4 regions of the Sinobaca sp. H24 genome follow, and region 1 is predicted to be linked to each of the others. Evidence: riboswitches for the same ligand, from Rfam matches in the RefSeq annotation. Region 1 holds a riboswitch; each other region holds the start of a gene.
What was found. A riboswitch is a leader RNA that binds a small molecule or an ion and turns the genes downstream of it on or off. The one in region 1 is predicted to bind cyclic di-GMP.

Region 1 (8,055 bases):
AAAAAGTACGCGCAAAAAAAATGGGCCCCTCTGCTCATCTGCTTGTTATCAATAATGCTGAAAGCAATCAGAAAAAATGGGAGGAAAATTTCGGTGCTGCCAGTGCGCTTATCCAGAACTTTCAGCTTTGTGCCTGGGAACAGGGAATCGGAATGATATGGAAAACCGGCGGCTACGTTGATAGTGATGTATTCAAAGAAGCTATGCATATTGATACTGAAGAAACGATTATCGGGCTTATGCAGATAGGCTACCCGGACCATATACCTGCTGCCAAACCAAGAAGCTCCGTGCTTAATAAATTAACTACATTAAAATAAAAAAACTCCCGGCTGCGGCCGGAGTTTTGCTGTTTGCCGTGAAACTATCTTCTTTTGTAAATCCCTATATGATTTTGAGTCCTATTTAATCTGTGTTAATAATGAAAGAAAATACACAGGGGCGACTCCAGCAGAACAGCCATAGGAAAAGATAAAGAGGACGTTCTTTTCCTCTTTAGCTGAGGCATGGCCTGCGGAAAGCGTCCCCTGTACAGGACCTTGTATAAAATACGTATTTTTGTCTTTGTCCACAGTCTAAAAAAACTCCCGGCCGCTGCCGGGAGTTTTGCTGTTATGATGACATAAAGTCGCCGCCATTGATGTGAATACACTGGCCGGTCATATAGGAAGATTCATCAGACGCAAGCAGCACATACGCTCCTACGTGCTCTGAAGGCTGGCCCGGACGACCCATTGGGGTGTCTGTGCCAAATTCCTCTACTGATTCTCCGTCAAATGTAGAAGGAATAAGCGGTGTCCAGATTGGACCCGGCGCCACCATATTAACTCGTATGCCTTTATTGACAAGACTTCCTGCCATACTTCTTGTAAAACCGACGATCGCTCCTTTTGTAGCAGTGTAATCAATCAGAATAGGATTTCCTCTGTATGGATTAATCGACGTTGTGTTAATAATAGAACTTCCGCTCTTCAAATGCGGAACAGCAAATTTAGTCACATGGAAAACGGAATAGAAATTCGTCCGGAATACTTTATCCAGCTGTTCAAACGATATATCCTGAATATCATTCTGCGGATACTGAATAGCCGCGTTATTTACTACAATGTCCAGTTTCCCCAAGTCACTTACTGTCTTTTCCACGATATCTTTGCAGACACTCTCTTCCGATACATCTCCTGGAAGCAGAAGTGCTTTTACACCCTCCTGCTCGACCAGGCGTTTTGTTTCCTCCGCATCATCGTGCTCATTGTAATAGCTGATTGCTATATGTGCGCCTTCTTTGGCATAAGCCATCGCAACAGCACGGCCGATGCCGCTGTCTCCCCCTGTAATAAGGGCCACTCTGTCTTTAAGCTTTTCCGCCCCTTTATAATGATCCGGCTGGACCGGATATGGATCCATTTTTGATTCTACACCCGGCTGTTCCGGCTGCGTCTGGTTAGGCTGTCCTTCTGTTTGTCTTTTCGAGATATCCATATATATCCTCCTGCTTATTTTTATTTAAATGACTTGCTGATAATACTCCTTCTGTTCCCCCTTCTATTTTTTGAAACAAAATCCAGCCATATTTTTCATTATTTATTTAAAACTGGATGAAGAATCCAGTTTTATTTATTTCGGGAACTGAAACATTATTCTTGACTTTATCTAAGGGGTTCGATAAGATAAATCATGTTAAAAAACTGTAACGTTTTATAGAAACCAATTAGTTTTAAGGAGAAGAATGAATTTATGATTGAAGAGAAAAAACAGTTCATACTCACTAAAAGCATGCACTTATTTTCAGAGAGAGGCTTTTACAAAACATCGGTTCAGGATATAGCTGAAGCCTGCCGCATGTCTAAAGCATCTATTTATAAATACTTTGAAAACAAAGAGGATATTCTTTTAAATATTGCTACACACAACCGTGATCAAATGATCGCCAGGTCGGAAGCGATCCAGATGGACACTTCGCTTACGCCCAGAGAAGCATTTAAAGCCAAAGTAATGGAAGAAATCCGTGGATTTATCGGCAAGCGTGAATTCATTTATATGCTTCAGCAGGCAAAACCGCAGCAGTCGCACCGGGTAAATGAATTGATGAATCAAAGCTATGGCATTCTGCTGAACTGGCATAAAAATATGCTTCTTGAAGGGTTCGGAAGTGATGTACAGGCGAACATTTGGGATCTGACTATTCTTTTTAAAGGATTCACCCGCGAGATTACGCTTCTTTTAGACAAAAAAAGAGAAGAAAATGTTGATTATGAAGCAATAGCGGAGTTTGTTGCTTCCAGTATTGAAGCGGTTATCGCTTCCCGTAAATCAACAGAACCGTTGTTTACTTCTGCGTATATGGCTCCTTTTATAGAAGAAGTAGAAAAGAACAGCACCAGCCATTTGAGAAAAGATGGAACAACAGTCTGCTGGAACTTCAGGCTGCTATTAAAACAAAACTACCGGAAGAAAAACATGAATATTTTCAACAGGTTGTCCGGCAGCTTAAAGAAGAAATGGCCCGAACGAATGTAAATACGATTATTGTGGATGCCCTTTTCACTCACCTTCGTCAACAGAGTGAAATCGAAAAAGAGAGCATTCACGCTGAACGTATTTACCGCTCAGAGCACTAGGAGGAAAAAGAAATGACAGATACTACAACCGGAAAAGAAATTAACACACGAATTATTGTTTCTATTCTCATTACAGGGGCTTTTATCGCCGTGCTGAATCAGACACTGCTGGCTACCGCTATTCCAACCATTATGGGAGATTTAAATATTAATGCTTCCCAGGCCCAGTGGCTTACTACTGTATTTCTGCTCGTCAACGGTATTATGATTCCTATTACAGCTTTTTTAATTGAAACATTCACGACACGCCGCCTTTTTATGGCTGCTATGGGGCTTTTTGCTATTGGTACTCTCATTGCCGCTGTGTCCCCGACTTTCAGCATCCTAATCGTCGGCCGTATTGTGCAGGCAATGGGAGCGGGAATTATGATGCCGCTGATGCAGACCGTCTTTCTGCTTATCTTTCCTATAGATAAACGCGGGGCTGCTATGGGGCTTGTTGGTATGGTGATTTCTTTTGCCCCGGCGATCGGTCCTACTTTATCAGGCTTAATTGTCGATAACTATTCATGGCGCCTGCTTTTTATATTATTTTCCCTATTGCTATTATCAATTTAATTGTTGCCTACTTTAAAATGACCGATGTAACCACGCTGAAGCATCCGAAAATGGACAGCCTTTCCATTATTTTATCCACCTTCGGTTTCGGCGGTCTTCTTTATGGATTCAGCACCGCAGGCTCAAGCGGGTGGGGGGCACCGGTTGTTACCATAACCTTAGCTGTGGGAGTTGTTTCACTCGTAGCATTTATAACACGCCAGCTTAAGCTCCCAACCCCTATTCTTGAATTCAGAGTATTTAAGAACCCAATATTTACTTTAACGACCGTTATTACAATGATCGTTTTTACAGCTATGATTGGTGCTGCTACGATACTTCCGCTGTACATTCAGGATGCCAGAGGTTTCACTGCCCTGCAGTCCGGTCTTATTCTCATGCCGGGCGCTATAGTAATGGGGATCTGTTCTCCTATTACCGGCCGGATTTTTGATAAGGTCGGCGCCAGATGGCTTGGGCTTATCGGTATGGCATCTCTTGTCATAGGAACTATTCCATTTATCTATTTTGACGATATGACTTCTTTAACGACTATTGCCGCCCTCCACGCATTGCGTATGCTTGGGATGGCTATGGTCATGATGCCGATGACGACCGCCGGCCTTAATCAGCTGTCAGAGGATTTAATTCCCCATGGTACGGCCATGACAAATACGATGCGGCAGGTGGCAGGATCCATTGGTACCGCTGTTCTTATTACTATTATGAGCAGCGTTGCGGCAGGCTCTGCCTCTGCTCCTTCCACTGCGCTGATTGAAGGCGTCAATATTGCTTTTCTTGTTACCGCCGTAATTTCTCTATTGGGCCTTATATTGTCCTTTTTCATTAAAGGAAATAAGCGATCAAAAGAAGCTTTTCATCCAGTATCTGAAAAAGAAAATTCCCCCTTATAAAGGAGAACAAAAGCCAGGCCTCCCTTATGGAGTGCCTGGCTTTTTTCTGCTTTTTGAGACATATGGACTACTTGAATCCCAAAAACGCCATGGATAGTCTACCGCTTCTCCACTGTTGTCGATGCCAACACGCGGACCTGCTTGAATATGTTCCGGCCTTCTGCCCTCCAGCAGATAGACTGATGTATCATCGCAGCAGTGCCGGCCATAATCATCCATCGAGATTCCCAGCGCTTTGGTCAATTTCCCCGGTCCATTCGTCCATTCCAATTCCCGGCGTCCGCTTCTCCGGCTCTCCATTAAATCTTTCCCTGCTAACGGCTCAACGGCTCTAATTAATATGGCTTCCGGGCTGTTTTCAGGAGCGGATACAATATTAAATAAGCAGTGGGTATGCATGGAGTACGTATACACGTGACCCGGAGAGGCAAACATAATTTCTGTTCGTTTCGTACGCCTCGCCTTGTAGCTGTGGGCAGCACGGTCTTCTGGTCCTATGTAAGCTTCCGTTTCTACAATTCTACCTGCCGTTTTCCCCTCTGGTGTTTCTTTTACGAGCGTCTGTCCAAGCAGAGCTCTCGATAATTCCAAAGTCGGCAGATGAAAAAATTCTTTATTAAGACGTTTCAAGAGATCTTCTCCTCCATATCCGGGATAAAATAACCGAAAATAGTTACTTCGACTCATGATTAGAACAATATAAAGAACTATAATGTTCTATATAACGTATATCGCTTCAGCATTTATTAGACATTCATTTTCTTATAGGGAGGGTAAACCGTACATGATTGGTGAAAACATACGAAGGTACCGAAAACAAAAAAGAATGACGTTGTCTGATTTAGCCTCAACAACCGGTATCTCCAAATCATATTTAAGCTACATTGAACGAGGAATTAAACACAACCCCTCTATTGATGTGCTTGAAAAGATTACAGAAGCGCTTGAAATTAATATTTCCAGCATTATCACAGATTCCCCTGCACCGGCTTCCAAGGATGGGGTCATTGACGAAGAATGGCAGGCCTTAATCCACGAAGCGATACAGGCAGGTATCAGCAAAAAACAGTTTCGTGATTTTCAAAAATTTATCCGCTATGAGAAGTGGACCTCTTTCGAAAAAGATAAGAATACCAACTAGTTTTTCCAGACTATACAAAAAGCATGTTAAAACAATAATCTTGTTTTAACATGCTTTTTACGTGTAGTAAACGGTTAAAAAGATAATAACACCCTTTTCGTCAAAGTATACTACTTCGCTGCATGGTATTTGACTAATGCTTTACTGTATGAAAAAATTCCAGGATCTCTTCTTTTGTCATACCCGCCGCTTTCGCTTCGCGGATTAACACCATCCAGTCGTAATCCAATTCTTTTGTTTCCAATATTTCCAACCTCCCAAGCCTTTATAGGATCTCTCCCCAGGCAGTTCAGCCATCTTAGCATAAGCGCCTTAGACCTGTAACTTTGCGTAATCATTTTTCAATGAATTTGCCTTTATCTGAAGGTTGATTTTAATATCTTATCACCAACATGCTGTCGGGTAAATCAATCTGTTTTGAAAACCTATATTTTCTTATGCATCTTGTTTTATACCCTATCTTTTAAAGAGGAAAACGCAAAACTGGTTTCTTTTTAAAATAACCTCGTATCCCCTTTAAAAGGAGTCCGAGGTTATTCTTATATCTTTTTCCCTTATTTAAAACACGTTTTGGGCCGGCCCCTGGCTGCAGGCCTTCCTTTCTTCTATCACCTGATTCGTTATTTCGTTATTTCTATAAAGACGACTTTTAAATAATCTCCCTCTTTATAAGAAGCGGTGTACGGATGATCTTCAGGAAGACGGACCCGTTCTGTGACGTTCTGGGTCACTCCAGCCTTCGTGCACGCTTTATCAATCTGCTTTTGGAAAGCTTTCATTCCAAAGCCTCCAAAGTTCGTTGAAGCAACAATCGTTCCTCCGTCTTTAACAATGGATATAGCATCAACTAGCAGAGAAGTATAATCTTTTGCTGCAGAAAACGTGCGTTTCTTGGTTCTTGCAAAGCTTGGCGGATCAAGCACAATAACGTCAAATGTAATGTTTTTTTTTAGCATAATCAAAATAGGCAAATACATCCATCACCCGTATTTCCTGATTTTCGCTTATAATATCGTTCAGCTCAAAATTTTCACGAACACGTGACTTACTTCTGTTTGCTACATCTACGTCCACTGTTTTATCAGCACCGCCATGATGAGCGGCTGCAGAAAAAGCACCAGTATAGGAAAAAGTGTTTAACACAGTCTTTCCAGCTGCATACTCATCGCGCAGCGCTTTCTTGCTTCACGTTGATCGAGAAATATACCGACCATCGCCCCATCATTTAAGTACACAGCAAAAGTCATACCATTTTCTTTAATATGGAGCGGAGCCGGAGCTTCTTTTCCTTTCACAAAATCATCGCCTTCTATATACTGGCCCTGCTGCTGAAAACGTCTTTTCTCATATAAGCCTTCATAAGCGGTCACGGCTTCAAGCGCGCGGATGATCAGGGAGCGGAAGGCATAAATTCCTGCGCTGTACCACTGCAGTAAATAATAGCCGTTAAAATAATCAATCGTTAATCCGCCGATGCCGTCTCCTTCACCATTAAAAACTCGAAAAGCAGTAGTGGATTCATCTTCAAAAAAAGCTTTACGTCTCTGCAGAGCAGCGCTTAGCTTCCCTGTAAAAAACTGCTGGTTAATTGCTTCTTCTTTTTTCTGCGTAAGAATCCAGCCGATTCCTTTGTTCTGCAGTCCGTAGTATGCTTTGGCAATAAATTCGCCCTGAGGGGTCATTAAATCAAAAATAGTTCCTTCTTCTGAAAGCTTTTCCCGTTTATTTACCATGTCTTCATGGATTAACGGATATCCTTTTTGAAACGTCTCAACGGCTTGCTTTGAAGCAGAAATTTTCATTATTTCAGTCATATATCTCATCCTTCATTTTTTAATATCATTCGATCCATCCATTTAATAAGAAATGGAAGCAGTAAAAATAACACAATCACACGAATAATGTGAAGCGTTGACACGAGCGTCGGTTCCAGCTGCAGGGCAAAGGCAGTAGATGACATTTCCGCTGCGCCGGCCGGAACTGTGCTCAGCAGGCTTGTTATGTACGGAAGCGGAGTCATCATCGTAAATAGACCGGCTAATAGAAGACTGAGCAGCAAAAAACACTGCAAAATGCCAAGGCTTGGCAGACCGATACTTTTTACCCGAACCAGCGTCTCCCTGTCAAAGCGGATGCCTACCATAGCCCCGATCAGCGCCTGGCCGATACCAGCTGCATAGTCCGGTGAAGCAAGACCGGGCACTACCCATTCCCCGACAACAAATCCGATGGCCAGCGCATAAAGAAGAGCTCCACCGGGAATTTTAACATACTTATTTAATACAATAACGATTCCTACAATGAATAGTAAAATCGGAAAACCAATAAACGGATTCCAGACGATTGAATCTGCGGGCGTACCGCCGGCTGGAGCCGCTGGATAAAACAGCACGGCAGATAATGGAATAAGAAACACAAAAAAAGTAATCCGCGCTGTATGAAAGGCTGCCACAATACGGTCGTCCGCTCCGTATTCCCGGCTGACGCTGATTACTTCCGACGCTCCGCCCGGCACACAGCAGAAAAAAGCTGTCTTTACATCCAGGTCCGTCCATTTATACATCAGCATTCCAAATACAAGTCCCATTAGCAGCGTGATTGATAATGTAATAGTCAAAGGCAGGATGTAGGCTGGAATAACTGCGAAAAGTTCTGTATCCATCAGAAAACCAATATTGGCTCCTACAAGCGCCAGCGCTGCTTGAAACGGCCAGCCTTCAAACGTGAAACGTTTAATAAAAATACCAGTAAAAATCCCTGCCAGCAGGGCTCCAAACAGCCAGCCGGCAGGCACACCCGCAGCAGAAAAAAGGCCGCCCGACATGACGGCTGCTGTGATGAATAA
Region 2 (8,055 bases), on a different contig from region 1:
ATGTACTCGAAAAAAGCTATTCCGTTCTGAAAAAAGGAGGAAAGCTTCCATCAATAGCCGGACAGCCCGATCAGGAAAAAGCCGATAAATACGGAGTGAAGGCTGGATCCATCTGGCTCGAAGAAAGCGGGGAACGCCTGCAGAAGCTGGCGGATCTTTACGCGCAGGGCAAGCTGAAGGTACTCATTGACAGCACGTTTCCACTTAGTGAAGAAGGCGTACAGGAAGCGCATGCAGCAAGCGAAAAAGGCAGAGCCCGTGGTAAGATTGTCATTCAGGTAAAATCATAGGAGGGTAACGGATATGGAAGAGAAACAGAAAATGATAGTATTCAGCGACTTTTTATGACCATTCTGTTTTATCGGGAGTGCCCCGCTTAACCAGTTGGTTGAGGAAAAGAAAGTAGAAATCGAATGGCGGTCATTTGAATTAAAGCCGGAAGGCGTAGAACTTCCTCCTAAACCGGAAGGTTACATGGAGCAGGCGAGAGCTAACGTAAAACGGATGTCCGAGCAGTATGGGCTCGATATGAAATGGAACGACAAGAGCAGCCATTCCCATTACGCTCATGAAGGAGCTAAATTTGCGGAACAGCATGGAAAAGCAGATGCCTATCATGATGCGGTGTTCAAAGCCCAGTTTCAGGAAGACAGAAACATTAACGATATTTCCACTCTGACAGCAATTGCTGAACAGGCAGGACTTGACGGAGAGGCATTCCGACAATCCGTGGAAAATAGAGAATTTGAACAGGAAATTATGGAAGACAGGCAGATTGCCGAACAGATAGGTATTACAGGAGTGCCCTGCTTTATTGTGAACCAGCAGGGAGTTATGGGTGCCCAGACCTATGAATCGCTTCAGAATTTATTAAATAAGGAATAAGCAGACAGCCTCTCCCATTCACTGGGGGAGGTTTTTATTTGCTGAATTTTCTAAATATTCATTGTATATATTTTCTTTTTATGGCATATTAAAGACAGGGAATGGTACATAGCAACTAAAAAGGAGAACCAAACACATGTTGAAAAAATGGATAATAGGACTGAGCAGTGTAGCTGTTATCAGTCTTGGAAGTGCGGGAGCAGCGGAAGCCGGCCATGGGGAAGATTACGATTGCGATGATTTTGCTACACATGAGGAAGCGTTGGCACACTGGGACGAGCATGGGTATACAGTCGATAACGATCCGGAGCGCCTGGATGGAAATGATAACGACGGCATTCCATGTGAAAGTCTGCCTGGTTATGATTCAACTGATGGAGAACAGTCAGAATCAGATGATAATATATCTGAAGTAACAGAAGACGAGGAAATGCCTGAAGAAGAGGCCGTTACTTCTGAAGCACCGGCTGAGGAGGAAGTCACAGAAGAAGGCGGAGCCCTTCCGGAAACGGCCACGGCGAACCCAATGATGATGCTGTTTGGTGCCCTAACTGCAGGAGCTGGAGCTGTACTGTTTATCCGTAGAAAAGTAACCCAGTCATTAATTTTTCCGCATGGACCATTCCCAAATAATCCCATTGCGAAATGATGCAGGGCTTTTTGTCTAAAATAAAACGAATATAAAAATAACGTGGACTATTTTCCCCTCACTTAATAAAAAAACAGCAGCCTCGTCAAAGGCTGCTGTTTTATTTTATTATAAAACCCTTTTGAATCCTTCTTTTTCCAAATAGTCGATAGCTTCCCCATACGTATTGAATGTTCCATCCAGCTGCAGACCGGCATAGACATTCCAGCCGTCTTCTTCCGGCATCAACACGAGCAGCTGATCCTCTATATTTTCCCATTCCTCTATTTCAAATTCTTCTTCTGTAGACTCATCCGTCTGAAGAGAAGCCAGTGCTTCTTTAATCAGGTTCCTGAAGTCTTCAGCTGAGTATTCACGAATATTCACCATGCCCCGGTCGTCTGTCTTAACGCCGGATACCAGTCAGCATAGACAAATCCATTGCCGTTCGGATGAAGATGATAAACGACATTTTTCTTATCGTAGTCACTTTCTTCAAAGTGAAAGTTAACGCGTCCCATGGACACTTCTTTTTTCTCAAGCTCAACAAATTCTTCTGCGATTTTTATTTTTTCTTCAAAAGTAAGCATTAATCCTCCGATCTTTTTTTCATCGTTACAGTATATCATATATTCACCGTAACTATTAAAAATACCAGAGCTGAAATTATTTCGAAACGGGAAAATATATGGTACACTGCTAGTTGTTAAAAAGGAAAAAAGGAGGGCGCTGCCCGTGCCGGATTCAAATATAGACAGTGCTGTAACGCTCAGCAGATCTGTTAAAGAAGAATTATCGTTTATTGTGTGCGGTTTTGATGTTTTCCGTTATGAACTCCACTATGTTTATGATAGCCGTGCCGGATATTGCCGACGCTTTTTCCCTGTCTCCTTCCGAGGTAAGCTGGGTAGTGACGGATATATTATTATTTATGCAGTAGGAGCGCTTGTATATGGAAAGCTTGCTGACCTGTATCCATTTAAGCGGCTGCTGACGGTAGGACTGATTTTATTTGCAGTTGGTTCCATTATCGCTTTTTCTCTACTCATTTATTATGGTCGTAAGCGGCAAGAATGGTTCAGGCCGCCGGAGCTGCAACGGTGCCGGCTCTTGTATTTATTGCTCCTTCCCGGTTTTTAAGAAGAACAGGGCAAGGTGCTGGGCATTGTGTCTTCGACGATGGCTTTTGCCTCGGGTAGGCCCGATTGCAGGAGGTTTGATCGCCGGTGCTTTTGCCTGGAACTACTTGTTTTTAGTATCGATATTCGTTGTCATCACTATTCCGTTTTTCATAAATGGCTTCCGGAAGAAGAAGCAAAATCCGGGAAAGTCGATCTGCCGGGTGCTTTTTTTATGGCAGTGGGAGTTGGCTTCTTTATTTTATTTATTACGACATTCGGCTGGTTATACCTTGGTATCAGCATTGTCTTTTTATCGATATTCATCTGGTGGATTTTCCATGTAGAAACGCCGTTTGTAAAGCCCGGCCTCTTTTTAAACCATGCGTACCGGACGACATTGATAACAAGTTTTTTCGGTATTCTTACGATGTTCAGCATGATGTTTATGATGCCGCTACTTTTGGATGATGTAAATAACCTCAGTACAACAGCGATAGGTCTCGTGTTATTTCCCGGAGCGATAGCTGCAGCTTTTATGGGAAGAATTGCGGGGTTATGGACGGACCGGTTTGGGAGCTGGCCGATGGTATTTCTTGCTCTTGGCTTAACGATGGTTGGTTTTACTTCTCTATCTATCGCGGCCGGAGCTTCTCCCATACTTGTGAGCCTGGCTCTTGTAGCAAGCTATGTTGCTTTTCCTTTTCTGCAGACAGCTACGGCTAACTTGATTTCTTCTGTTCTTCCGGCAGAGGAAACGGGTGTTGGAATGGGCGTATACAATTTATTTAATTTTATGGCCGGTGCGTTTGGAGGGGCGGTAGTAGGCGCCTTATTAAATCAATATACAGGGGCAGAAGCTTATAATCCGCTTCATTTTTCTCCCGGGCATGCAGGCATTTACAGCAACATTTTTATGGGAATGGCTATTATGGCCGTAATCAACGCTGCTGTATTTTATTTTTCTTCCCGATCCTTCCGCAAAGCGGCAACTTCTTCTCCTGAACAAACAGAGCAGCCTGGAAAATCATGATATACTAAAAAAAGTTGATTTAAAATGTTTAGTGAAGGAGCCGTCATTATGTGGCAGAAAGGCTTATTCATCACAGCAGCTATTGCAGTCGGCGGTCTATTTTCTGCAGCCGGCGTACCGGCCGGCTGGCTTTTTGGAGCCTTGCTGGCCGGCATTTTTACAGGACTTTTTATAAAACGCTTTACCTTTGAAGGGTGGCCGTTTCAGGCTGCCCTGGCTCTGGTAGGAGTAAATATTGGTTTTTTAATGGATACAGAGCTTTTTGCTGTTCTGCCGGCTTATATTATGCCTCTGATCGTTACGCTCTCCATTACGTTAATGATGGGGCTCGTATTTGGAATGCTGATGTATAGATGGACCAGTCTGGACGTAAAGACCGCTTTTTTCTGCTGCGTACCGGGAGGAGCTTCGGAAGTAATCAGCGTGAGCCGGGATTATGGGCTGATGACCGGATTGTTGCCGCTTTCCACACAGCCCGCATTACTTTTTTTGTGTTTCTTATCCCATTGTCTGCTGCGGTATTTTATCCGGAGGCTGCTTCTGGAGGAACTCCCGCAGACACGGGGGTATGGAATCCTTTTATTGGTTTTCCAATGCTGTTATTTATTGTCGTACTGGTTATTATTTTAAATAAATATGTTAAGATTCCGGGTGGAGCTCTTCTTTATGCACTTATTTTTGGATTTATAATTGGAAATTGGGTCGTGCCCGGCTTTGCCCCGCCTGGATATGCGGCGGGAGCTGGACAGGCGCTTATTGGAGCTATGGTAGGCATCCGTTTTGACAGGGAAACGCTGGTACGTGTAAAAAGTATCGGCCTGCCGAGTCTGGGCATTCTACAGTGTTTTCTGCTGCTCAGCCTCTTATTGGCAGGGTTGTTTACGTTAATGACCCCGCTTCCTTACATAACAAGTCTGCTCAGCACAGTTCCTGCCGGTGCAGCGGAAATGTCTTCTACAGCTTTTGCCCTCCAGCTTGAACCGACGCTTGTATCTGCTCTTCATATTATTCGTGTAATTGTATTGTTTTTACTGCTTCCTTTTCTTGTTAAATGGATCGACCGCATGATATTAAAAAATGAAGGATGAGATAAATGACTGAAACAATGAAAATTTCCGCTTCCAAACAAGCTGTTGAAACGTTTCAAAAGGGGTATCCTCTAATCCATGAAGATATGGTCAATAAAAGGGAAAAGCTTTCAGAAGAAGGGACTGTTTTTGATTTAATGACCCCGCAGGGCCAATTTATCGCGAAAGCCTATTACGGGCTGCAGAATAAAGGCATCGGCTGGATTCTTACAAACAAAAAAGAGGAGGCCATTGACCAGCAGTTTTTTGTTGGAAAACTCAGTGCTGCCCTGCAGAGAAGAAAGGCATTTTTCGAGGATGAATCAACGACTGCATTTCGCATATTTAACGGTGAAGGAGACGGCATCGGTGGATTGACCATTGATTATTTTAACGGCTACTATATGCTGCAGTGGTACAGTGCGGGAATCTATGCGTTTCGCTCCCTGATCATCCGCGCGCTGGAGGCAGTGACCGCCTACGAAGGCCTGTATGAGAAACGGCGCTTTCAGCAGCAGGGACAGTATATCGAAGGCGATGACTTTGTAAAAGGAAAAGAGGCACCTGCTCCGCTGCACGTTAAAGAAAATGGAATGACGTTTGCGGTATATTTGAATGATGGAGCGATGGTTGGAATATTTCTGGATCAGAGGGAAGCAAGAAAACGCCTGCGCGATGAGTATTCCGCAGGTAAGACCGTTCTGAACACTTTTTCCTATACCGGTGCTTTTTCGGTAGCCGCCCATCACGGCGGAGCTGCAAAAACAGTGGATGTTGACGTAGCGAACAGAAGCAAGTCACGCGTTCAGGAAAACTTTGAGCTGAACGGAGTTATAAGTGAAGATCAGGAAATAAGGATCATGGATGTGTTTGCCTACTTTGATTATGCCAAAAAGAAAAATATCACATATGATGTGATCGTCCTCGATCCCCCAAGCTTTGCACGAACAAAGAAACGGACATTTTCTGCAGCAAAAGATTACACTTCCCTGCTCGTAGACGCTATTTCCATCATAAAGGACGGCGGAACAATCATTGCCTCAACAAATTTCGGCGGCTTTGGAATGAAGGCATTTCAGAAGCAGATTGATAAAGCCTGCATCAAAGCGGAAGTAAATCAAAATGTAACCGAACGTGTCCGTCTGCCTGATGATCATCCATATACGGCTTCTTACAAAGAAGGAGATTATTTAAAAGTAGTATTTATAGAAATAACCAAATAATCTAATGACTGCCAGGTGAAAAATACGCTGGCGGCCGCTTTTCGTTTTTATAAAAAGAAAATACATGAAAAACCTCGTATTCCTTTTTCAAGGCTTACGAGGTTTTTTAGAAGGGGATAATAGGATTTTCAAATCTGATTATTTTACTTGCTGCCAGGGTGGTGGTAAGATATAAAAATCAACCTCCAGATAAAGGCAAGTTCATTGAAAAATGTGTACGCAAAGTTACAGGTCTAAGGCACTATATGCTAAGATGGCTGGGCTGCCTGGGGAGAGATCCTATAAAGGCTTGGGAGGTTGGAAAGATTGGAAACAAAAGAATTGGATTATGAATGGCTCGTGCTGATACAAGAAGCTAAAGAAGCAGGGATGTCTAAAGACGAGGTTCTTGCCTTTTTTTCAAAAAGTTAAGAAGTAAAAGCATTAGAATTGAAGGGTAGTATACAACGATGAAAAAGGGTGTTATTATCTTTTTTACCATCTATTACACGTAAAGAGCATGTTAAAACAAGTGTATTGTTTTAACATGCTCTTTGTATGTCCTGAAAAGACTAATTGGCATTCTTATCTTTTTCAAATGAAGTCCACTTCTCATAGCGTATAAATTTCTGAAAATCACGGAACTGCTTTTTGCTGATACCGGCCTGAATTGCTTCCTGAATTAAGGCCTGCCCTCTTCGTCGATGACTCCATGTTCTGACGAAGGAGCTGGTGTATCAGTAATAATACTGGAAATATTAATTTCGAGTGCTTCTGTGATTTTTTCAAGAACATCAATAGAGGGATTATGCTTAATTCCTCGTTCAATGTAGCTCAAATACGATTTGGAGATACCGGTAGTTGAAGCAAGATCTGACAATGTCATTCTTTTTTGTTTTCGGTACCTTCGTATGTTTTCACCAATCATGTACGGATTACCCTCCCTAAAAGAAAATGAATGAATAAATAAATTAATATACGTTATATAGAACATTATAGTTCTTTATATTGTTCCAATCATGAGTCGAAGTAACTATTTTCGGCTATTTTATCCCGAATATAGAGGAGAAAATACAATGAAACGTCTTAAAAAAGAATTTTTTCATCTGCCGACTCTGGAATTATCCAGGGCACTGCTTGGCAGAACGCTCGTAAAAGAAACCTCCGAAGGGAGGACGGCCGGCAGAATAGTTGAAACAGAAGCCTACATAGGACCTGAAGACCGGGCGGCTCACAGCTATGGTGCCAGACGTACGAAACGAACGGAGATCATGTTTGCATCGCCGGGCCATGTATACACCTATACGATGCATACCCACTGCCTGTTTAATATTGTATCTGCTCCAGAAGACAATCCGGAGGCTGTACTTATTAGAGCTGTAGAACCTGTATCCGGCCGGGATTTAATGGAAATCCGCAGAAACGGCCGGAAGGAGCTGGAATGGACGAACGGACCCGGCAAACTGACGAAAGCAATGGGCATTACTATGGGAGATTACGCCAAATGCTGCTACGAAGATGCCTCAATCTATCTGCTGGAAGGCAGCGCCCCGGAAGATATCGCATCGGGGCCGCGGGTCGGCATTGATAACAGCGGGGAAGCGGTGGATTACCCATGGCGGTTTTGGGATCCGGCCAGTCCCTATGTATCGAAAAGCAGGAAAAAGCCCGGTACTCCGTAAAGAGTATCGGGCTTTACATTTATTTTATTACACCGCCGGGCGTGCATTTTCTGCAGGCTTTTTTTAATTCCGGGGGAAGACTAGCTTCCTTTCTCGGAAGCGGGCTGGAATGATTCTCTTGGCTTTTTCTTACCCTTTATAAGAAGGATAAAATCAGTCCAAGAAGGGAAATTCCCGCTGTAACAAGAAAGGCCGTGTTAACTCCTTCTATCAATGCATCAGATGGTGCAGCTGCCGAACCTGCAGCAACACTGCTCATAATAGTGATGAGAACCGCCGTACCGATTGATCCCGCCACCTGTCTCATTGTATTCGTCATGGCTGTTCCGTGTGGAATTAAATCCTCTGACAGTCGATTAAGACCAGCTGTGGTCATCGGCATCATTACGCATGGCCATACCTAGCATACGAAACGCATGCAGCGTGGCAATCGCAGTAAG
Region 3 (8,055 bases), on a different contig from region 1:
TCTTCTCCGGCTGAAGGTTTGCAAAAGATGTTGTAATAAGCCATTCCTCCGTTCCTTAATATTAGACCGCATTGGTCGACTTAAATATAGCATGTTCGACCAATCTGGTCAATTTACATTTTTCCTTAAACTATCTACAAAACCTGCCGATAACAGGAGTATGCCCCTGCCAAAAAAGACCCCTCTGCGCGTGATACCAGAAATACCAAAACATACATATGGAGGAATACATAATGAAAAAATCTTTACTAACTATTGCAGCTCCTGCTGTACTTGCCTGCAGCATCGTGCTCACCAGCGTTCCGGAGACAGCATTTGCCGAAACAAACGCCGCTTCTGTGACTGCTCAATCCTCTGCCGAAGTATTTACATGGCCGGGTGTTGTGCATTCCAACGTTTCCTTTCGGGACGTAAATGCTTCCTTTTGGGCAAAAACAGACATCGATAACCTATCTTCACGAGGCATCATTCAGGGAAGTGACGGCTACTTTAAGCCGAATGATCTATTAACAAGAGGTCAGGCCTCCGCTATACTCGGACGGCTCCAGCAGTGGAATAATACGCCGCAATCTACAAGCTTCAGGGATGTAGGAAGCAGTTATTTTGCTTCGAGCTATATTTCCTACGGATCGCAGCGCGGATACTTTAACGGTTTTGAAGATAACACATTCCGCCCGAATGACGATATGACAAGAGCGCAGGCCGCAGCGGTACTAAACCGGATGTATCAATTTACCAGCTCCGGGGACACTTCTAACTCTTTTAGAGATGTAAATGCATCTACAACTGGCGCAGCAGCCATTGGTTACCTGGCGCAGAATGATATTATTACCGGCTATCCGGACGGCAGCTTCCGGCCCAATGATAAAATAACGAGAGCACAGTTTTCTAAAATTATGAATAAGCTGGGAGCTCATCTAACAGGTAAAGTATCAGCAGAACAGTCGAATCCGCCAAAAGAACAAGTCGGCGGTGTTCATACAAATGTGATCGATAACGTTATTGCAAGTGGAGAAAGCTATATTGGCACTCCCTATCTGTTTGGAGCAGCTTCTACTACAACAGCAGCTTTTGACTGTTCCTCCTTCACGCAGCGCGTGTTTGCAGAAAACGGCATTACGCTTCCACGGACTTCACGCCAGCAGTATTTAGCCGGTACCCGTATTAATCGGTCGGACTTGAAAAAAGGAGACCTTGTCTTTTTTGATACAAACAAAGATGGCAGCATCAACCACGTATCCATTTATATTGACAGCAGCACCTTATTTCATGCCACGCTCAGCAGAGGTGTAAACTATACTTCTTTCTCCAACTACTGGAATGATGGATATGTCGGCGCTGTCCGTATGACACCGTAAGCCCATCCAGGTTTTCTTCTTTCTAAAACGGGTAGAACTATAGGAACTATGGGTTGAAAGAAGGAATCGGAGATGAAAAGAAATATTGATATTATCTTTGGTCATTATGAGCTGGAAATTTCAAAGATTTACCAGCTTTTGTATCAAATAAATGATATTATTATCGGGCTGATTTTTCTTATTGGAAGTTTTCTCTTTTTTTCCGAAGCCACTACTTACTATGGGACCTGGCTTTTTGTTGCCGGAAGCGTGCTGATGCTCGTACGTCCCTTCATTTCCATTATTCACCATATTCACATCTCCAGGGTATACAAACAAAGAGCTCTGGATGAGCGTGAAAAATAAAAACACGGCACCTTCTCCCTCTTTTGGGAAAGGTGCTGTGTTTTCGTTTGTTTATAATAATTTGGATGAAGGTCTTCCCACCCACGGGAACACTCATTCGTATATACTTAGAAAAAACCCGGATTTACTGTTTTGGAAAGAGAGGTTCACGATGGAAGATATAAAGATGATAGAAGAACAGCACCTTCAGACGGCAGACCGTTTTCTGCTCACCGAGCTGCTCGTGAACACCATGGAGAAGGACCGGTCGTTTTTTCTGGAAAAAACAATCAAGCTCGGCCACTACTACCAGGAGCTGTTTGATGTGCTGATTCTGCGTATCAAACAGGACCTTCACGATATAAAACAGGCCATGCAGCAGCATGGCATCCGGCTCGCCCGGGCGGATGCCGTGTATCCGGGCTTTATTGTATACGATATACTGCGACGGCCGGCACGAGCGTCTGCATCTGTTGAAGCTCAACATGAAAAAGCGCATCAGTGAGCTGCTCTGCTATTATCTCCTCGACGATTCTACGTTTTTCGATACGTATTATTCATTGAAGTAATAAACGGACAGCAGAGTAAATATTTAACATTACAGCGTTTACATAAGGGTGTTTAAGCTTTATACTTTGCGTAACTACTCTAGCAGGAGGCGGCTTATATGAAATACAATACGGTTGGAAAGACAGGCATTTCTGTTTCTGAGCTTTGTTTTGGCACGATGTCTTTTGGAGGAAATGCAGACGAGGAAACATCCAGAAATATGTTCAACCGCTGCCGTGAGGCCGGCATTAACTTTTTTGATACCGCCAACAACTACAATGACAGCCGCGCGGAGGAAATTCTCGGCGGCTTTATCGCGGAATGCCGGAACGAGATTGTGCTGACAACAAAAGTAGCCAACCCGACCGGGTCGGACGTAAATGCACGCGGACTCTCCAGGCGCCATATTATGCTGGAAGTCGAGAACAGCCTGCGCCGGCTGAAAACGGACCGGATCGACTTTTATTTTCTACATAAATTCGATCCCCTTACTCCGATGGAAGAAACCCTCCGTGCTCTTGATGACCTGCAGCGCCAGGGGAAAATTCTTTATCCCGCGGCCAGTAACTGGGCAGCCTGGCAGCTCGCCAAGGCGCTTGGCATTTCAGCTAAAGAACATCTCAGCCGCTTCGAGCTGATTCAGCCGATGTACAACCTGGCTAAGCGCCAGGCAGAGGTGGAAATCCTGCCGTTTGCTGATTCCGAAGAGGTTGGCGTTATCTCTTACAGCCCGCTTGGAGGCGGCCTCCTTACAGGCAAATACGGGGTGACAGACAGACCCGTTCAGGGACGTTTAGTGGAGCAGAAAATGTACACGGATCGTTATGCGGATACCATTAATTTCGATATCGCTGCACGCTTTTCTTCCTATGCAGCCAGCCACGGCCTCCATCCCGCTTCTCTCGCTGTTGCCTGGGCTAAATCACATCCTGGTATCACCGCTCCAATTATTGGAGCACGCAGCCCGGAGCAGCTTGAGCATTCTTTGAATTCGCTCGATATTACTATGACGCCGGAATGGCGTGATGAAATTTCCGCCCTGTCCCCTGCCCCGCCTTCGGCTACCGATCGCTCGGAAGAAATTATTACACATAAAGCCCATAATCACATTCTCTAGCTTCAGCGCTGGATTTTTACTACCTTTTTGAAGGAAATGATGGAATGATCCAGAATATATTTAATAACCAGTTCGAACGAGGGGTGATAAGAAAGAAGCATATAAATAACAAAAACTGAAACAGGAGATCACACTCCAGTTTCAGCCTTCATAAAACCAATTTTTTATTCTTTCACCAATTTTTCTTTATTGTGTTGAAACAGCTGCACACCCAGAAAGAGCAGCGATGTTAGCAGAAGAAGCATCAGCCAGTTGCCGTCACTGTAACTATTTGTCACAATAAGATAGGCAAATACAAAGCTGTACATGATATTCGCGTAAATCATTTTAGAGCCGGCACGCCCCTTGGTTTTTTTGTTATAGCGGGTGGCACCAACGGCCTTTGCTTCTTTCTTATATGTAAAATACCAATACAAAAAGGTGATCCCGCTCGTCCCGAGCTCAGTCCCCAGCTGACATCACTTTCTTTTACAACAAAGGTAAAAGGAACGGCAATGACAAAGACAAGGGCCGCATAAATAACAGCAAATTTTAATCGATCTTCCATAACCTCCTTCTCCTGTCTCTTCTATTCTTCTATTATAATCACAATCAACCTTTAGAACAATGGTCCCTTTCTTTTGAAAATCAGGTATGTGATACCACCTGTCCAAAAAAACATGGACAAATGGAAACTTCCTGCTATTTTTTCCTCCTTTTTCAACGTACAATAAAAACAATAACCAACCTTCAGAAAAAGGCTACGCTGTTGAAAAGCAGTTTCGCAAAGTTACAGGTCTAAGGCATAATGCTAAGATGGCTGGACCGCCTGAGGAATACTTCTAAAGGTGTGAGGGTTGATGAACAGACAGAATGAGAAAAAGCTGGACCGTGAATGGATGGATTTGATCCTCGAGGCCAAGAAAGCCGGCCTCACTGTTGAACAAGTCAGGAATTATCTGCAGACTGCCGATGACTCAAAAAAGAAGCCGTAACCATACGGCTTCTTTTTTACGCGTTATACAATATTAATTTGGTTTTTGCCAAGATTCTTGGCTCCATATAAAGCCCGGTCTGTTTTCTGCAATACATTTTCCATCGAATCTCCAATGGAAAAACAAGCCCCGCCTATAGAAATATTAAGCGTAATCGGATACGGATTAAGGCTGTTGCTGTTCTGCTCCTGTACCACTCTAAGTATGTCGGCCGCCACCTGCTCCAGCCGATCAGAATTGGTCCCCGGAAGCAGTACAGCAAATTCATCCCCTCCGACCCTGGCCGAAATATCCGTTTCTGTTGTAGATCCTTTAAGGAGAAGGGCAAGCTGCTTAAGAACAATGTCTCCTACCAGATGCCCGTACATATCGTTGACCATTTTAAAATTATCTACATCGATCGAAAGCAAGGATAAATCCGATCCGTTCTGGTGAAGCAGTGAGATTTCCTCCTCCAGCCGCTTTTCGTAATATCTTCGATTATACAAGCCGGTCAGCGAGTCTGTTTCCGCCTGCTGCTTTAGCTGCAGCTCCAAAAGCTTTTGTTTGGTTACGTCTACATGACGGAGGACAAGACCCCTCCTTCCGCTTCCATTTGCCAGCAGCGGCGTTGCCTGCATGAGATTCCACCTTTTTTCCGTTGGCGTGTGGCAGGAATATTCGTACGTGAAATATTCTTCTTTTCCTGAAAGAATGGAAAGCAGGCCTCCGTGTAAATGTGTATTGTTCTCAATCTTATGCAGGTAATTCACACCGATTCCATGTATGTCACGGAACTCGCTGCTTCTTGCGGACGCTCGAATCCATTCATCGTTTACAAAAATAATGGTTCCTATATGATCGATCACGCAGATTTGATCCCGAAGCGAGTTTAATATCGATGTACTAATTTCAAATTCTTCAGCCGGCTTTTCTTTATTGTCCATTTTCATAGCACGCATCCTCTCCAGAAAGAACTATCCGGACACTGTTCTCTAATTGTACATACTACTATTTTCTTCGATTATATATAATATACTACCTTTCCACTGAAAATATCCAATTAATTCCACTATTGTGTACTATCTTATATTTCTATTTATTTAAAGGATAAAGTTCCATTTACATATAGTATTCTCTCTTTCTCGTCTATTCCCTTTATTCAGCTCATTCTAACACTGTCTATATTAATGTAATACGAATAGAGACAACTGTATCCGCTCTACATAGCATTCTCTCTAAAAGAACTATCCATAGAAAAATGAAAGGTATAATATTATAATAAGTAACATGTTAAAATAAACGAGTAATAATCGGCAGACGTCCAGGTACGTTTTAGAAGGCAGCAAATGGTGAATAGTATTAAAAATATACCCGGCTAGACATTTTATCCACAGCAGTCCATCTATTACTATACAATCAGGGGGATATACTATGGCAAAAGCAGTGAACAATATTAAAAATGATGAAGTGACGTTAACGCTCGATTATGATGAGGTGGCCGTTCTACTAGGCATGCTGAATACGCTTCGCGGCGATAAGAAGCGAAACGTGCAGCCCTTCATAGACGAATTATCCAATCCGGAAGAAGTATAATTATCAGCCCCCTGATTCCTCCAAAAGAAATCAGGGGGCTTTTATTGTATCTTACCGGGAAGCTGCCACTTTACTTAACTCGGCGTGGATATCTTCCTTTTCGCATTCCCCGTATAGAAACGAGGCAGTCGTGCTCATGACGTCGTAGAAAGCCCGGTGCCCCTCTTTCGTATTTTCCAGTCCTACCTCTTTCATAACCGTCAGTTCAATATCATTAAATTCCTGTTCTTCCATCGCTTCTCCAATATATAATTCCATCGATGCAATATAATGATTCAGCAGTTCCTCTGAAATCGGGTTTTTCATAGATTATCCGTCCTTTATTCAATATGATTAGGCAAATATAACATGTCCGCGCCCGATTGTGAAAAGTCCCGCCGGAATGTCATATAATCTCCTGCGACCTTTATCCCCGATTCTTTTTTACTGACTTTCTGTAAGCGCTATCCGTTTTTTAACAAATAATGATATAATTTTCAAAAACATTCCTATACAAAGGGGACTTCCGATGAGCAGCCTGATTGAACGCGCCGAACTGGCCAACTACTTGTATAAAGAGTTATTCGACAAGATCCATGCAAGCACGAATAGAACCTTGTACTATCCTGCCCCTTCTGACCGTACGACATTAACCGGCTGACCTTATATTTTTCCAATAAACAAGAACTCACCGATTTCTGCAGCCGCCTCGAAAACCATTATCGTGCCTGCGATTCGGCCCAGCTTAAACCGCTGCTTGTCTATGATATTGACCGGGACCTTGCTCTGGCTGTCAAAGAAGCCGGATTTTCCATACATAACGGGGAAGAAAGCACCCCCATTCCGAAATCAACGTTTCTTGCGATAAACGGAGCCCGGCATACTGCAGCACCTGATGGCAGCCACATATTAGATTTAACGCTGAAGCTTTTCCCTAAGGGAGCCTGAGGAAGCCGTACTTTTTTATAAGTACGGCTTTTTCTTTTTCTGGTTTTACAAAGTTGTTAATCTATTATAATGAAGGAGAGATAGGATGAAAAAGCATTGGGTCACTACGATGTTATTTGGCACAGCAGTTCTTCTGGCTAGATGCGGAGATCAACAAACCCCGGAGGAAGAACCAGTCGAGGATACGGAGTCAGCAGTCGAAATAGAAGAAAACGCGTAATAAAAGAGCACCCCTTATAAAAGGAGCGCTCTCCGTCACTTTATATATTTATCTATCGGCACCTCAATGCTCTCTTTACGTTCGGCAAAGTCTTCCTCTGTCGTCAGCTCTTGTTTTATTAGTATTTCTTTCAGCACTTCCACGCTTTTAGCAACGTCAATTAACGTATCCCGATTGTGAAAGGCCACGGCTTCTATTTCTTTTATGCTTTTCTCAAGCTCTGCTGCATCTTTCCCTTTCATCCTACCCCTCCTAAATAAATCCTGACCCCATCTTGTAAGGAAACAACATAAAAAGCCAGTAATCTGTTTATGATGTAAGAGATTATCACATGAAAAACCTTATAGATTCGCAGCAATATCTAAGGATTCTCTTCTACTTTTATATCTGGATGCTCCTGCCGGAATGCCGGTCGTCCTGTAACCTGCGATACTGTTATATGTACCATCTGTCCCCAGTCGGGCTCTAGGATGTATCTTTTTTAGACGGAAAATACATCATATTCTTCTTTTTCTCGATCAATAAAAAGCACCCTCATACGAGAGTGCTTTCTTTTACTTATCTTCCTGTGCCATATTTCTAATCTGCAGGTCATCTTTAACCATGATTGCACGCTCGTTCTCCCCGTTCGGTCCATCCGTCTCAACGGCCATGCCTTGATCCCGGATAAACTCTATAAAGCTGTTCAGTTCCACCGTGGATAAGCCCTCGATCTCGGCACGATCCAATAACTCATCCCAGTCGTTAATGTTTTCATCCAGGCATTTTTTGACAAAGAAATCGATCACTTCATTATTAAATTCCATGATGCGTCCCCTTTCTATTTTACCTACTTGATTAAACTGGTCAGCTGCCTGTGCAGCTCGGCATCGAACTCCACTACATATTCTGTGATGGCAGAAGCGCCTGAGGTCTCTCCGTTATCGACACAGAGATATTTCTGGTTCTTCTCGACGGATAATCCTTTCGCTTCTTCACACGCTGTATCTTTCAGCTTCAAATGCGAATAAG
Region 4 (8,055 bases), on a different contig from region 1:
CACAGCTCCTGTGGTATTTGCCTGCGCGATCGGCTTTGCTGCGATCCCTTCTACGGCTGACGCTTCCGAACGAATATACGGTGAGGACCGTATTGGTACGTCTATTGAAATTTCGGAATACGGCTGGTCTAAAAGCGACTTTGCCATTTTAGCCAGAGCAGACCACCCCGCAGACGCATTAGCTTCTGCAAGCCTGGTGGCCAAAAATGATGCTCCTATTCTGTTAACAAAATCAGGCTCTCTTGATGCCCGCACTATTTCTGAACTGCGCCGCCTGAACACGAAAACGGTTTACCTTTTAGGCGGTACACAAGCTATTTCCTCTACTGTAGAACAAAAGTTAAAAGCCGAAGGGATTTCTGTTCAACGTATTTCCGGGGAAACACGCTATGAGACAGCAGAAGCGGTAAACAAAACGTCCAGCTATGATAAAAAAAGCTCAGCTCTTCTAGTAAGCGGGCAAGTAGCTGCTGACGCATTGAGCGCATCCGGCATGGCTGCTATAAAAGAAAGACCCATTTATTTAACCCGCCAAAACAGTCTCAGCGTAGATCTACCGGCCAGCATCAAACACGTAACTATTTTTGGAGGTACGGCTGCAGTAAGTGCAGCTGTCGAACAGCAGCTGCGCAGCGAAGGACGTACAGTGGAAAGAATTCAGGGAGATGACCGCTATGAAACGAGCATCGCTGCGGCCCAATCCTTATCAGCTTCCGGATCCAAAAATATCTATGTGCGTGGAACTTCCGTAAACAGTGAGAGAGAAGATTATCCGGATGCGGTGGCAGCAGCCGGACTGGCTAATAAATTAAATGCACCGGTTATTTTATCCCATCACAGCGGTGCACGCTCAGCTACCATTGATTACGCTCAAAATTCCCCATCCAGCAGTTTGATTCTGGGCGGAACGGCAGCCATCAGCGATTCTGTAATGGCGGCTTATGAATCAGCATCCAACAGCGATACTTCTACTCCTGAACCTCCTAAAGAACAGGTGGGCGGCGTTTATACAGATGTTATTGATAACGTTATTGCCACAGGTGAGAGCTATATTGGTACCCCTTATTTGTTTGGAGCTGCGTCCTCAACGACTGACGCTTTTGACTGTTCTTCCTTTACCCAGCGTGTGTTTGCCGAAAATGGAATTACCCTTCCAAGGACGTCGCGCCAGCAGTTTTTGGCAGGCACCCCGGTAGAGCGCACTGAGTTGAAAAAAGGAGATCTCGTGTTTTTCGATACGAATAACGACGACAGAATTAACCACGTATCCATATATATTGATGAGCAAACATTGTTTCATGCAACAGTTAGTAAAGGCGTGGATTATACCAGCTTCTCCAACTACTGGAACAATGGCTATGTCGGCGCTGTCCGTATGACACCATAAAGGTTTTCTCCTTTTTTTAAACGGGTAGACGATAGTGACTACGCTGAAGAAAGAAGGAAACGGCCATGGGGAAAAATATCGATATTATTTTTGGACACTATGAACTGGAAATTTCGAGAATATACCAGATGCTGTATCAAATAAATGACATTATCATCGGGATTATCTTTTTGATCGGCAGTTTTTTCTTTTTTTCCGACACCCTTACGTACTACGGCACCTGGCTGTTTGTCGCCGGAAGCGTGCTGATGCTCGTGCGCCCCTTTATTGCGCTCACTCATCACATTCATGTTTCCAGAGTATATAAACAAAGAGGCCGGCATTCCCAGGAAAAATAAAAACAGCAGCTTTCCCTAAATTTAGGGAAAGCTGCTGTTTTTTTATTCAGGTCTTCCCATACGAACACTTATTCGTATATACTTAAAAAAACCGGCTTTTGTTTTGGAAAGAGAGGCTGTCTAATGGAAGACGTGAAAATGATAGAAGAAGAGCACCTTCAGACCGCAGATCGTTATCTGCTCACAGAGCTGCTCGTTAACACAATGGAACAGGATCGGTCGTTTTTTCTGGAGAAGACGATGAAGCTCGGCCATTTTTATCAGGAATTGTTTGATGTGCTGATTCTGCGCATTAAACAGGATCTCCGTGATATTAAACTTTCTCTAAAACAGCAGGATATCCGGCTTGCCCGGTCAGATGAGACGTACCCTGGTTTTATCGTTTATGACATTTACTGCTGTGGACGACACGAACGTCTGCACCTTTTAAAACTAAATATGAAAAAACGGATCAGTGAACTGCTCCGCTATTATCTGCTTGATGATACGTCTTTTTTTGACACCTATTATGCGTTCAAATAAAACCGGCGTCTTTCCCGCAGCAGTTAAACCAATATTTTACATTACAACGTTTACATAATGTGGGTTACGCTTTATACTTTTTGTAAATACTTCAAGCAGGAGGCGTTTTCTATGAAATATAATCCGGTCGGAAAAACAGGCATTTCTGTATCTGAACTCTGCTTTGGAACGATGTCTTTTGGGGGCAACGCAGACGAAGAAACGTCCAAACACATGTTTAATCGCTGCCGGGAGGCAGGCATCAACTTTTTTGATACAGCCAATAACTATAATGACAGCCGGGCGGAAATGATTTTGGGGGACTGTATCGCCGGATGCCGGAATGATATCGTATTGACTACAAAAGTAGCCAATCCGACAGGAACAGATGTGAATGCACGGGGATTGTCGAGACGCCATATAATACTCGAAGTCGAAAACAGCCTGCGCCGTCTGAAAACAGACCGGATTGACTTTTATTTTCTACATAAGTTCGATCCGCTCACTCCAATGGAAGAAACCCTCCGCGCGCTCGATGACCTGCAGCGTCAGGGAAAAATTCTCTATCCTGCAGCCAGCAACTGGGCGGCCTGGCAGCTCGCGAAGGCACTTGGAATTTCAGCCAAAGAACAGCTCAGCCGCTTTGAGCTGATCCAGCCTATGTATAATCTGGCTAAACGCCAGGCTGAGGTTGAAATTCTTCCATTTGCGATTTCCGAGCAGGTCGGGGTTATTTCCTACAGCCCTCTCGGCGGCGGACTGCTTACCGGTAAATACGGCACAACCGACAGGCCGGTCCAGGGGCGGCTGGTGGAACAGAAGATGTACACCGATCGTTATGCAGATACGATTAATTTTGACATTGCGGCACGGTTTTCTTCCTACGCAGCGGAGCATGGCCTCCACCCTGCTTCCTTAGCTGTAGCCTGGGCTAAGTCCCACCCGGGCGTTACTGCTCCTATTATCGGGGCCCGCAGTCCTGAACAGCTTGAGCATTCGCTGCGCTCCCTGGAGATTCCGATGACGTCTGAGTGGCGTGATGAGATCTCTGCCTTATCTCCGGCTCCCCCTTCAGCCACTGACCGATCAGAGGAGCTCATTGTAGCCAATCCACACAATTTCTCCCTGTAGCTTTCTATACAGGGATTTTTTATTTAAAGGAAAATGTCAGTCTATGGAGAATACTGCCAGTACTATATTAATAAACAGGAGGGAATTTTATGTCGATCAAAGCCATAAATCCGTACCTGACGTTTAACGGCAGCGGACAGGAAGCCATCGCTTTTTATGAAAAAGCTTTAGGCGCTGAGGTGATAGACAGTATGTCATATGGAGAGATGAAAGGCATGGATATACCTGAAGGGGCTGAAAGTCTTATTTTGCATGCCTATTTAAAAATCGGAGGCATGGATATCATGCTGTCTGATTCGCTGCCGGGAAATGAAGAAACGTCCGGCAGTCTCGTATCCATTGCGTTGTTTTTCGAGGACACGTCTTCCGCAGAGCAGGCCTTTCATGCACTGGAGCCCGGCGGAGAAATACTTATGCCTTTGCAGGGAACCTTCTTCAGTCCGGCATACGGCCAGGTAAAAGATTCGTTCGGGGTTCTCTGGCACGTGTCCGCTGCCGGGGAGAATAAATAACAAAAGCTGAAGCCGGAGAATATGCTCCAGCTTCAGCCTCTATCGTAGTGATTCCTTTTCCGGATGGTCTTGGTTACTCTTTTACCAGCTTTTCTTTATTTTTCTGAAACAACTGGACCGCTAAAAACAGCAGAGAAGTAAGCAGAAGAAGCGTCAGCCAGTTTCCGTCATCATAGCTGTTTGTCACAATCAGGTAGGCAAACACAAAGCAGTACATGATCGTAGCATAAATCATTTTAGAGCCGGCCTGTCCTTTGGTCTTTTTATTGTACCGCGTACCGCCGATCGCCTTTTCTTCTTTCTTATATGTAAAATACCAGTATAAAAAGGTAATGCCGCTTGTACCAAGGCTCAGCCCCCAGCTTACGTCGCTTTCTTTTACAACAAAGGTAAAAGGGACGGCAATAACAAATACAAGAGCCGCGTAAATCACAGCGAATTTCAATCGATCTTCCATAACGTCCTCCTTGTCACCTGTTTCTTCTCTTTCTATTATAAGCATATTGTTCTGTTAGAACAATGGTTCCTTTCTGCCGGGAGATAGTTCATCCAATCAGCTGCCAGGCCGTATAATGCTAAAGAACTGGAATGTTAATTTTTAAAATTTTTTATATTTTAACCTCTTCTTTCTGAACTTTTCATAGTATAATAAAGAAAATTACCAACCTTCAGAAAAAGGCTACGCTGTTGAAAAGCAGTTTCGCAAAGTTACAGGTCTAAGGCATATTATGCTAAGACGGCTGGACCGCCTGGGGAATACTCCTAAAGGTGTGAGGGTTGATGACAAAACAGAACGAAAAGAAGCTGGACCACGAATGGATAGCATTGATTCTCGAGGCTAAAAAAACTGGACTTACCGTTGAACAGGTCAGGGATTTTCTACACTACGCGGACGATACAAAAAGAAGCCGTAAACGTACGGCTTCTTATTTGTATGCTAAATAATATTTACCTGGTTTTTCCCGCGGTCTTTTGCGCCATAAAGGGCCTGGTCTGTTTCTTTAGAATGGATTCCATCGAATCTTTGTGGGAAAAATGGGATCCGCCTATCGAAATATTAAGAGTAATCGGGTATGGATTTCTTTCATTATTATTCTGCTGCTGCACAACGTTGAGTATTTTAGACGCTACTTTATTTAAGCCGGCCTTATTTGTTCCCGGCAGCAGAACAGCAAATTCATCGCCGCCGACTCTGGCCAGTATATCCGTTTCCCTCGTAGATTCCCCGATCAGCATAGCAAGCTGTTTAAGCACGATATCTCCTATCTGATGACCGTAGAGATCGTTAACGGCTTTAAAGTTATCCACATCAATAGCCAGCAGCGATAAGCAGGCTCCGCTTCGTTGAAGCATAGCGATTTCCTGCCTCAGCCGGGTTTCGAAATATCTGCGATTGTATAATCCGGTCAATGAGTCGGTTTCTGCCTGATGTTTAAGCTGCATTTCCAGCAGTTTCTGCTTCGTAACGTCAACGTGACGGATCACGACGCCCTCGCTGCCGGTTCCATTTATGACAAGCGGCGTAGCCTGCATGACATTCCACCGTTTTTCCGTCGGCGTATGACAGGAATACTCATACGTGAAATACTTTTCTCTACCTGACAGCACGGAAAGCAGCCCCTCATGAACATAGGTATTGGCTTCCACAGCATGCATGTAGTTGACCCCAACACCCTGAATATCAAAAAGACGGCTGCTGTTGGTGGACTCACGAATCCACTCATCATTTACGAAAAGTATCATTCCGGCACGATCGATTACACATATTTGATCTCCAAGGGAGTTCAAAATAGATTTACTCATCTCTGCCTGGTCGATCATGTCCTTATTATCCATTTTCATGGTAAGCATCCTCTCCAGAATAAACTGCCCGGACAACGTTCAATGAATGTATATACCATTAGTTTAGTCTAAGTATATAAGAAATCTCTTTTTATTTCATTAAAAAATCCAATAATTCCCACATCTATTCACTATATTTTATTTTTACTCAGCTGCTTTTCACTCTATTCCCTTGATTTGGATATTTATAACACTATCTTTTAACAATTTGCTACTGTAAATGTGATAGTTCTTTGTTAACTTATTCTCTCTTAAAAGACATAAATTGACTAAAGGAAAACTCCAGGTTATAAAAACGAGGATTATTTGCAGCTGTATATTTTGTGAAAACAATGTGGTTTGTGAAATTTTATTTACGTCTTTTCATGCTTTTAAAAAAAGAGACACGTTTCAGAAAATGGAAAATGGTGAATGATAGTAAAAGAAGTACCCGGCGATGCTTATTTATATGCAGTAATGTATAAAACAATTATTTGATCAGGGGGGACCTACCATGGCAAAGGCAGTAGACGATATTAAAAATGATGAAGTAACACTGACGCTTGATTACGATGAAGTAGCCGTTCTTCTCGGCATGCTCAATACGCTCCGCGGCGATAAAAAACGGAACGTGCAGCCCTTTATAGATGAATTGTCTAATCCGGAAGAAAAGTAATCAACTGGATCAGGCACGCAGCCCCTGACTTCCATCGCGGAGTCAGGGTTTTTTATACCTTCTTTTATGCCTTGTATATAATAAGAGAACAACGAGGAGAGGCACGGTCGTTACGCCTGTTAAAAACCAATTCGGTTCGCCTGCCTGCAGCACAGCTGCCAGCCCCAGAAGAAAAAATACTGTGGTGACTACAAGCAGAAGGTGCAGCACTCTTCGGTTGAACGTTCTCCTTTCCTGCTTTGTGCCTGATGCTAAATGTAAGTCGGGTGTTACAAAAAATCCGCACACGGCTCCCGTTATGCTCATGTTTAGAACCAGCATCCAATCAATAGCCCCGCTAACGACAAAACCAATCAGAAATCCAACTGCAGCAAAGATGACCATATACACAACAGCTGGTTTGATCCGTCTTTTCATTCGGGTGCCGCCAGTTTATTCAATTCTACGTAAATATCTTCCTTTTCACATTCTCCATACAAAAACGAGGCCGTCGTGCTCATGACATCGTAAAAGGCCCGATGTCCTTCTTTTGTGTTATCCAACCCTACTTCTTTCATAACCGTAAGTTCTATTTCATTAAATTCCTGTTCTTCCATAGCTTCGCTGATATACTGTTTCATCGAGACAATATAATGATTTACCATTTCCTCGGGGATGGGGCTTTTCATCTGTATCAATCCTTTTTTAGTATGGTGAAGCAAATATAACATGTTCGACAGGTGTTGTGAAAACACCTCCGGGGATGGCATATAATCTCCTGCGACCTTCAGCCCGGCGTCCTTATTACTAATTTTCTGTAAGCGCTATCCGTCATTTAACGAATAATGATATAATTTCCAAAAATATGTTTATGCAAAGGGGAGTTCTCATGAGCAACAGCCTGATTGACCGCGCCGAACTGGCCAACTATTTATATAAAGATTTATTTGATAAAATTCATGCAAGCACCAATAGACGGCTTTACTACCCTTCCCCATCCGACCCTACTATTCTTACGGGACTCTCCCTTCAGTTTAACGACAAAAAGGAACTCAACGACTTCTGCAGCCGTCTTCAACATCATTACCGTGCCTGCGATTCCCCACAGTTAAAACCGCTGCTCGTTTATGATATCGACCGGGACCTTGCCCTGGCTGTAAAAGAAGCCGGTTTTTCCATATTTAACGGACATGAGGTTACTCCCATCCCTAAATCAACTTTTATTGCTATAAACGCTGCCCAGCATACTGCAGAAACGGACGGCAGCCATCGTCTGGATTTAACACTAAAATTATATCCAAAAGGTGCCTGATGAGGGCTGGGCTATTTTTACAGGAGGACACCCTTACAATATTAAAATGAAATCAACGAACGAAAAAGCCGGGGTCTTCTCCAATGAGAAGAAGCACCGGCTTTTTTTAACTATTTTTTAATTATCCTGCTTCGCCATATTTCTAATCTGCAGATCATCCTTAACCATAAGTGCCCGTTCTTTTTCTCCTGATGGTCCATCCGTTTCTACAGCCATACCCTGATCCCGGATATACTCCATAAAGCTGTTCAGCTCTACCGTGGACAGACCTTCAATTTCTCCCCGGTCCAATAATTCATTCCACTCGTTAATGTTTTCGTCAAGGCATTTTTTGACAAAGAAATCGATCACTTCCTGATTAAATTCCATGATTAGCCTCCTCTGATTTTAATGCTTTT

Region 2: it holds a riboswitch for cyclic di-GMP, as region 1 does, so the genes downstream of both, sinI (DNA-binding anti-repressor SinI) here and sinI (DNA-binding anti-repressor SinI) in region 1, are expected to answer to the same signal.
Region 3: it holds a riboswitch for cyclic di-GMP, as region 1 does, so the genes downstream of both, MMY81_RS10640 (anti-repressor SinI family protein) here and sinI (DNA-binding anti-repressor SinI) in region 1, are expected to answer to the same signal.
Region 4: it holds a riboswitch for cyclic di-GMP, as region 1 does, so the genes downstream of both, MMY81_RS07430 (anti-repressor SinI family protein) here and sinI (DNA-binding anti-repressor SinI) in region 1, are expected to answer to the same signal.

The regions. Positions count from the first base shown of each region.
Region 1 is NZ_JALBWT010000014.1:46,890-54,944, forward strand. Features, by position in the region: gene MMY81_RS17865 (nitroreductase family protein) at 1-320, shown strand, start outside; gene MMY81_RS17870 (SDR family oxidoreductase) at 613-1,479, opposite strand; gene MMY81_RS17875 (TetR/AcrR family transcriptional regulator) at 1,735-2,517, shown strand; partial or broken gene MMY81_RS17880 (MDR family MFS transporter) at 2,631-4,069, shown strand; gene MMY81_RS17885 (DNA-3-methyladenine glycosylase) at 4,094-4,756, opposite strand; gene MMY81_RS17890 (helix-turn-helix domain-containing protein) at 4,854-5,210, shown strand; gene sinI (DNA-binding anti-repressor SinI) at 5,344-5,454, opposite strand; cyclic di-GMP riboswitch class I at 5,491-5,575, opposite strand; partial or broken gene MMY81_RS17900 (class I SAM-dependent rRNA methyltransferase) at 5,831-7,024, opposite strand; gene MMY81_RS17905 (AbrB family transcriptional regulator) at 7,030-8,055, opposite strand, start outside.
Region 2 is NZ_JALBWT010000032.1:77-8,131, reverse strand. Features, by position in the region: gene MMY81_RS34565 (zinc-binding dehydrogenase) at 1-290, shown strand, start outside; gene MMY81_RS25995 (DsbA family oxidoreductase) at 361-885, shown strand; gene MMY81_RS25990 (excalibur calcium-binding domain-containing protein) at 1,022-1,534, shown strand; partial or broken gene MMY81_RS25985 (hypothetical protein) at 1,643-2,103, opposite strand; gene MMY81_RS25980 (hypothetical protein) at 2,249-2,653, shown strand; gene MMY81_RS25975 (MFS transporter) at 2,669-3,664, shown strand; partial or broken gene MMY81_RS25965 (AbrB family transcriptional regulator) at 3,689-4,752, shown strand; gene MMY81_RS25960 (class I SAM-dependent rRNA methyltransferase) at 4,758-5,954, shown strand; cyclic di-GMP riboswitch class I at 6,139-6,224, shown strand; gene sinI (DNA-binding anti-repressor SinI) at 6,261-6,365, shown strand; gene MMY81_RS25950 (helix-turn-helix domain-containing protein) at 6,616-6,861, opposite strand; gene MMY81_RS25945 (DNA-3-methyladenine glycosylase) at 7,010-7,615, shown strand; gene MMY81_RS25940 (MFS transporter) at 7,752-8,000, opposite strand.
Region 3 is NZ_JALBWT010000006.1:110,951-119,005, forward strand. Features, by position in the region: partial or broken gene MMY81_RS33980 (TetR/AcrR family transcriptional regulator) at 1-37, opposite strand, end outside; gene MMY81_RS10610 (S-layer homology domain-containing protein) at 234-1,358, shown strand; gene MMY81_RS10615 (YrhK family protein) at 1,431-1,703, shown strand; gene MMY81_RS10620 (YhjD family protein) at 1,687-2,187, shown strand; gene MMY81_RS10625 (aldo/keto reductase) at 2,350-3,348, shown strand; gene MMY81_RS10630 (hypothetical protein) at 3,513-3,674, opposite strand; gene MMY81_RS10635 (hypothetical protein) at 3,671-3,895, opposite strand; cyclic di-GMP riboswitch class I at 4,077-4,160, shown strand; gene MMY81_RS10640 (anti-repressor SinI family protein) at 4,188-4,322, shown strand; gene MMY81_RS10645 (sensor domain-containing diguanylate cyclase) at 4,346-5,254, opposite strand; gene MMY81_RS10650 (hypothetical protein) at 5,736-5,897, shown strand; gene MMY81_RS10655 (hypothetical protein) at 5,949-6,203, opposite strand; gene MMY81_RS33335 (hypothetical protein) at 6,406-6,537, shown strand; gene MMY81_RS33340 (hypothetical protein) at 6,910-7,044, shown strand; gene MMY81_RS10660 (hypothetical protein) at 7,080-7,286, opposite strand; gene MMY81_RS10665 (hypothetical protein) at 7,599-7,850, opposite strand; gene MMY81_RS10670 (hypothetical protein) at 7,874-8,055, opposite strand, start outside.
Region 4 is NZ_JALBWT010000004.1:32,232-40,286, reverse strand. Features, by position in the region: gene MMY81_RS07460 (cell wall-binding repeat-containing protein) at 1-1,387, shown strand, start outside; gene MMY81_RS07455 (YrhK family protein) at 1,453-1,725, shown strand; gene MMY81_RS07450 (YhjD family protein) at 1,849-2,247, shown strand; gene MMY81_RS07445 (aldo/keto reductase) at 2,359-3,357, shown strand; gene MMY81_RS07440 (VOC family protein) at 3,447-3,869, shown strand; gene MMY81_RS07435 (hypothetical protein) at 3,943-4,326, opposite strand; cyclic di-GMP riboswitch class I at 4,537-4,622, shown strand; gene MMY81_RS07430 (anti-repressor SinI family protein) at 4,650-4,814, shown strand; gene MMY81_RS07425 (sensor domain-containing diguanylate cyclase) at 4,818-5,711, opposite strand; gene MMY81_RS07420 (hypothetical protein) at 6,205-6,366, shown strand; gene MMY81_RS07415 (hypothetical protein) at 6,409-6,783, opposite strand; gene MMY81_RS07410 (hypothetical protein) at 6,780-7,034, opposite strand; gene MMY81_RS07405 (hypothetical protein) at 7,235-7,657, shown strand; gene MMY81_RS07400 (hypothetical protein) at 7,775-8,026, opposite strand.